Regions from separate parts of the Proteus sp. GOKU genome, predicted to be linked through region 2. Evidence: riboswitches for the same ligand, from Rfam matches in the RefSeq annotation. Region 2 holds a riboswitch; each other region holds the start of a gene.
What was found. Region 2 has a riboswitch for thiamine pyrophosphate ahead of thiB (thiamine ABC transporter substrate binding subunit). Riboswitches for the same ligand answer to the same signal wherever they lie in the genome.
Positions count from the first base shown of each region.

Region 1: it holds a riboswitch for thiamine pyrophosphate, as region 2 does, so the genes downstream of both, thiC (phosphomethylpyrimidine synthase ThiC) here and thiB (thiamine ABC transporter substrate binding subunit) in region 2, are expected to answer to the same signal.
Region 3: it holds a riboswitch for thiamine pyrophosphate, as region 2 does, so the genes downstream of both, thiD (bifunctional hydroxymethylpyrimidine kinase/phosphomethylpyrimidine kinase) here and thiB (thiamine ABC transporter substrate binding subunit) in region 2, are expected to answer to the same signal.

Region 1 is NZ_CP034105.1:3,746,973-3,749,247, reverse strand. Features, by position in the region: gene thiC (phosphomethylpyrimidine synthase ThiC) at 1-1,128, opposite strand, end outside; TPP riboswitch at 1,270-1,392, opposite strand; gene EHE21_RS17115 (HAD family hydrolase) at 1,437-2,117, opposite strand; gene nudC (NAD(+) diphosphatase) at 2,263-2,275, shown strand, end outside.
Region 2 is NZ_CP034105.1:3,350,568-3,352,842, forward strand. Features, by position in the region: gene ptsP (phosphoenolpyruvate--protein phosphotransferase) at 1-548, opposite strand, end outside; gene rppH (RNA pyrophosphohydrolase) at 557-1,087, opposite strand; TPP riboswitch at 1,200-1,297, shown strand; gene thiB (thiamine ABC transporter substrate binding subunit) at 1,413-2,275, shown strand, end outside.
Region 3 is NZ_CP034105.1:2,444,047-2,446,321, reverse strand. Features, by position in the region: gene EHE21_RS11385 (hypothetical protein) at 906-1,115, opposite strand; TPP riboswitch at 1,280-1,368, shown strand; gene thiD (bifunctional hydroxymethylpyrimidine kinase/phosphomethylpyrimidine kinase) at 1,420-2,217, shown strand.

The DNA of each region.
Region 1 (2,275 bases), 400 kb from region 2:
CCATTTTGCCATGATCGAACCACCGCGAGACACAATGCCCGTTAGGCGTTTTGCCGTCATAGGCACATAACGTAACAACACGCCTGCATGAATAGTAAAGTAATCAACGCCTTGCTCTGCTTGTTCAAGCAAGGTATCTCGGAACATTTCCCAAGTGAGATCTTCAGCAATACCGTTAACTTTCTCGAGTGCTTGATAAATTGGAACTGTGCCGATAGGAACCGGACTGTTACGAATGATCCACTCACGCGTTTCATGAATATAACGACCTGTTGAGAGATCCATTACGGTATCCGCTCCCCAGCGTGTAGACCAAATCAGCTTTTCAACTTCTTCCTCAATGGAGGAGGTTACAGAGGAGTTTCCAATATTGGCATTCACTTTCACTAAGAAATTTCGTCCAATAATCATAGGCTCTGATTCAGGGTGATTGATATTGGCAGGAATGATAGCTCGACCAGCAGCAACTTCTTGGCGTACAAATTCAGGGGTAATATTATCGGGGAGATGCGCACCGAAGCTGAACCCTGCATGTTGTTGACGTAAAACTTCGCTACGAATTCTCTCTCGACCCATATTCTCACGAATAGCAATAAACTCCATTTCAGGCGTAATAATGCCTTGGCGAGCATAATGCAATTGCGTCACACTTTTACCATTTAGCGCTTTTTTAGGGCTTGGTTTTAAGGGAAAACGTAGATGCTCTAATCCTGCATCAGAAAGGCGCTGTTGAGTGAAATCCGAACTTAAAAGAGAAAGTGCTTCAGTATCATTGCGTTCATCAATCCATGGTTGTCGTATTTTTTTTAATCCAAGATTAACGTCGAGTTGAGAAGCCGGATCGCCATAAGGGCCTGATGTGTCATATACAGGTACAGGTTCATTATCTTCAAAAATAGGGGAATCTTTTGATCCTCCGACTAGCGTTTTATCAAGTTGGATCTCACGCATTGGAACTTGAATATCAGCACGTGATCCTTCGAGGTAAATGCGGTTTGAATTTGGGAAACTAACACCTTGAATGGTGCTGATAAACTCTTGAGCTGCATCACGCTGCTCTTTTCGTGGGCGCTGTTTGTTGTTTGTTGGTGAAATATCTTTAACGGATATAGTTTGATTTTGGGACATAGCATTTCCTAATAAATATCATGCAGGCTAATCGCCTGTCGGGTGAATATTGAGAAAAATGCTTGTCTGGAGGTCGCAGGGAGTATCGACAGATAGGTGTATATAGGTGTGTAAAAAATATACGCAATGAAGCTATCAAAAGGTCGAATCACTCTTGTTCCCTTCGCGGGTATTAACCCGATCAGGTTCCGCGGATCCCGAATTAACGGTCTCAGCCTGTGTTTATAATAGCCTTATAAACACTAGGCACTCCGACAAGAAGATGTCCAGTATATGAAAGATTTTAAAAACTACAAGTCCGACATGGGTTATTTATTTAAACCCCAATGTTGTTGTTCCCACGCTTTTTCATCTGAAACTTGAGTTAATTTTTTATCTGCATTAACCGCGATAACGCGATCCGCTTGGTAACATAATGGGAGATCATTAGATGAATCAGTATAGAAATAAATATAAATATTGTTAATGTTACTGGCTTCTTTCCATTGATTTAAACGCTCAACCTTTCCTTCTCGAAATGTAGGAATGCCTTCAATAAATCCGGTGTAATGATTGTCCTTAATTTGCATATCAATACCCATTGAAACATCCACATTGAGTTGTTTTGCAATAGCGTGAACTAGAAAGGACATTGTCGCTGAAATAATTATAACGGGAATATTTTGCTGTCGATATTGTGTAATTATTGATATTCCTTGTGGGTAAAGTAGAGGCTGAATTTTTGTTTCAGTGAAGTCATTAACCCAATGATTTATTTTACTTATATCATGATGTTTAAAATATGCCAGATGTTGAAATAGATATTGGTCTATATCCAGCTTTTCAGCGTAATAGTCTGCGATCATTTGTTCATCTAGTTTTAGAAAATGAGGATCTGTGACTATTTTTTTATCCCACAAATAGTTTGTCCATAAGCGACTAGAATCGCCTGCTAAAAGTGTTTCATCTAGATCAAAAATAGCAATTCTGTTTTTTATTTTATCTGTCATTATAACGGTTCTTACTATTAATAAAATTTATATTTCTATTTAAGAATGTTAATGAATTATAGAAGATAGTCATAATTCATTGAGTGGTTCTTGCTAAAAAGAGTATCCTCTATTCTATATCATTATTTTGGATAGAATGGTCGTTATGCATTTATATA
Region 2 (2,275 bases):
GCCATGACCACGCCAGTAGAAACTGAAAGTGCTTTAATACGACTTTGACGATATTGCCCAAAAAGTCCTTTAGTTTGTACTTGCGATAATGTGGCACCAAGCTGGGTCGCCAGCGTCACCATAAAAGATTCTTCGCTCTCATTAAATAAGCGACGCTCTTTTTGCTGAACGACTAATACACCAAGGAGTTGGCGACGATAAACGATAGGAACGCCAAGGAAAGCGCGGAGATCGTCTTCTTTAACTTGAGGAAGGTATTTAAAACTAGGATGTTCACGAACATCAGCGAGGTTGATAAGTTCTGAAAGACGACCCACTTCACCAACAACGCCTTCATCAAATGAAAGGCTAACGGCTCGCCCTCTAGGTTTTTTTAACCCTTTGGTCGCCATAAGATAAAAACAACTACGTTGTTTATCGGCAAGATAAATAGAACACACATCCGTGTGCATTGCCTGACACGTTTCCTTGACTAAGAGTTCAAGCGCTTCTGGAAGCCCTGCTGCCATAGCCACTTTTTCTACAATTTCTCGCAAACGTGTCAGCATAGTGTTATCTAATACCTTTTACGCCGATATCCATACGATGGACGCGGTAAAGACACTTGTTCTTGCAACGGCATGACTACTGGTGCGAACTCTTTCATTACACGTCGATAAACATCGCGTTTAAAAGAGACGACTTGTCGAACTGGATACCAATAACTCACCCAACGCCAGCCATCAAATTCTGGCGTTTTGCTTTGTTGAACATTGATGTCTTTATCATTACTTGTTAACTGCAAAAGGAACCAACGCTGTTTTTGTCCAATACAAACAGGTTTTGTGTCCCAACGCACCAAACGCTTAGGTAACTTGTAACGTAACCAGTTACGTGTGGAGGCAAGAATTTTGACATCCTTGCGACTTAACCCAACTTCTTCGAACAACTCTCGGTACATTGCCTGCTCTGGCGATTCTCCAGGGTTAATTCCTCCTTGAGGAAACTGCCATGAATGTTGCCCATAGCGACGAGCCCAAAGCACTTGCCCTTGCCGATTACAAATTACAATCCCTACATTCGGGCGGTAGCCATCATCATCGATCACTAGACTACCTCAATAACCAAATTTGAAAGATAACTCATTGTTTCATACTACTCACAGACGGTAAACCTCTATCAACAGACTTTGCATGGCTCGCGTATTTATCTACAATGGGAAAGTCTCAACGGGGTGCCTTTCTATTTCTAGGCTGAGAAAAACTCGTGGAACCTGATCCAGCTAATACTGGCGTAGGGATTTGAGTCAGGATGTTGCAATATTCATTGGCTTGCCATCCTCACTCCTCAGATCCTACCTGACTTTTACTGAGGAACTAAACGTGTTAACTAAATCGCTTCGCTTTACTTTCCTGCTCGGCGCACTGGGCATTATGAGCACTTTTTCGACTCAAGCCTTAGCACAAAAACCCACACTCACTGTTTACACTTATGATTCATTTACCGCAGATTGGGGTCCGGGACCTGCAATAAAAAAAGCGTTTGAACAGCAATGTGATTGTGAACTAAAACTGGTTGCTCTGTCTGATGGTGTATCTCTACTTAATCGCTTACGTATGGAAGGTGATAAAAGTAAGGCGGATATTATTTTAGGATTAGATAACAACTTGATCCACGCAGCAAAAGAAACCGGACTTTTTGCACCAAGTAATATCGATACATCCAAACTCACTTTACCTGAAAAATGGACTGACGATACCTTTGTACCTTATGACTACGGCTACTTTGCTTTTATTTATGACAAAAACCGTGTCCAAAATCCGCCAAAAAGCATGGCTGAACTCCTAAACAGCAAAGAACAATGGAAGATCCTCTATCAAGATCCTCGTACCAGTACTCCAGGTTTAGGTTTAATGTTATGGATGCAGTCGCTTTATCCTGAAAACACCGCTACTGAATGGAAAAAATTGTCAGAGAAAACACTGACAGTCACTAAAGGTTGGAGTGAGTCTTATGGCTTATTCTTAAAAGGCGAAGGTGATTTTGTGCTTAGTTACACATCATCCCCGGGTTATCACATTCTAGCGGATAAAAAAGATAACTATGCCGCAGCGATTTTTGATGAAGGACACTACTTACAAGTCGAAGTTGCCGCAAAACTCAAATCGAGCAAACAACCTGAATTAGCACAGCAATTTATGCAGTTCATGTTAACCCCTGCATTCCAAGAAACGATACCTACTACCAATTGGATGTATCCTGTTATAGATATGCCATTACCTGAAGTCTATTCTTT
Region 3 (2,275 bases), 910 kb from region 2:
CTTTACTTCTTAAATAAAATCTTAAGGGATTAGAATCGGTTAAGAAGAAAATAAATAGATTTATTGTACTTATAAACGTAATTTTGTCTGATATAAAATGCTGTTATTTTTTTATGATAATGTATTGTTTTTAATAAAAAATTAAGTTTTTATTAGATTTTAAATAAATAACTGATAAGTAAGGCCTGTAAGATATAATTTAGGCTTAGCCATTTTCAATAGAAAAAATCTATAAAATATCTATTTTTATGACTTAATTGAAATATTGATATCAATTTGAGATAAATTTAATATCAATAACATCAGCTTATCAAAAGAGGTTAATTTCCAGCAGGATAATAGAGTAACGAATAAAAAGAGTTAAATAAAAAAAAGAAAAATTCTGTGTTGGTTTATAAATCGTTTAAGTGGTGTAAGTTTTGTTTAGCGAAATGTCGGTTTTTTGTGCAGATTATCCTAAAGCAAAAACGTGCGAATAATGTTTATTCACACATTTTCAGGAAATATATTGTTTATTATTGAGATAATTTTTCTTGGCTAATGATAAGTAGCCGATGGGTATCGTGATCTTTACTCCAGTAATAATTTTCCCATTTTTCATAAAGTTCATCTAAACAGTTTAACGTAGTTAGTGAATGAATACCTTTTGTTCTATTTGAAAGAGATATAAAATATTTTTTGCTAAAAGCCCATGAAATCATTATGTCCCAAAATCGTTTATTTATCCCTAGTTGGTCTTCTAAAGTGATCATAATGTGATAATCATTTAGGATGTGATGGACTATAGGTCGTGGAAAATCATTATTTGCATCACGATGTTTAGAAAGACGGGAACGCCAAACTTTTATTTGAGTACACGTTGTTTTTCCATAAACAATATCTTGCCGAAGTCTAAGTTCAACAAGTTAGGCTGTTTCACTTTCTTTATCTGCGGTGATAAGTCTGTATTGATCTTTACGTAATGATTTAACTAAACGGTATCCGATTGGAATTTCAAAATAATTTATTGAAATATCGTTAACTCCTTCATTTAAAAAGTGAATTGTATTTTCAACATTGGCGCTATTTATTCTTAATAATTTATCAAGATTTATATTATAGTCTTTATAACTCATTGATTTTATTCTGTTATTTAATTTAATGTTCTATCATATTCACTTCTTCTGACAATTAATATATCGATTATCGTTAAAACGGATAAAAATATACAAAGCGATCCTCGCTGGTTACTAGCATCTTTATCTTGAGCGTGCGATACTCCTTATCGCCTGAATTTACAGGCTTTGGCTCGGGGCGCCTTATGGCTGAGATGAACCCGTATAACCTGATCTGGATAATGCCAGCGTAGGGAAGTCAAGGTAACTCTGCTGATTAACAGAGCCCGACTTTTCTGTAACTGGTGAAAGGAGGAGTTAATCAGTGAGATTCAATGCATTGTCTATCGCAGGCACCGATCCTAGTGGTGGTGCAGGTATTCAGGCTGATCTGAAAACATTTTCCGCACTGGGTGTTTATGGCACGACAGTAATGACAGCACTTGTTGCTCAAAATACCTGTGGTGTCCGTCGTGTCTATGATTTATCCCCCGATTTTGTTGCTGCTCAATTAGATGCTGTTTTATCTGATGTTCGCATTGATAGTGCCAAAATTGGTATGCTCTCTAATGCCGCGATTATTGATGTGGTTTGTAATAAACTTCAGCAATATGCGATTCCTTTTGTTGTACTTGATACTGTGATGATTGCAAAAAGTGGTGATCCGCTATTGCAGCCTGATGCAGTTAATAAAATGGTTAATCAGCTTTTGCCTTTGGTTGATTTGATCACGCCTAATTTACCTGAAGCAGCAGCACTGCTAGGTTGTGAAGTCGCTAAAGATGAAATAACGATGAAACAACAAGGTTATGCATTACTAAAACAAGGATGCAAAGCGGTGTTGATGAAAGGGGGACATTTAACTGAAAATGAAAGCCCTGATTGGTTATTTACTCAAGATGGCGAGTGGCGATTTACTTCAAAACGCGTTAATACAAAAAATACCCACGGTACAGGATGTACTCTTTCAGCCGCTTTAGCGGCTATTCGTCCTCAAGTTTCTGATTGGCAAACTTGTGTTGAACAAGCAAAAGCCTATTTACAGCAAGCATTAGAACATGCCGATAGTTTAGAAGTTGGACAAGGCTTCGGCCCTGTACATCATTTTCATCGCTGGTGGTAATGTGGCTTACAACAACACTTATCTTAAATAGAGTCTTTATGGCTCTATTTTCATTTTT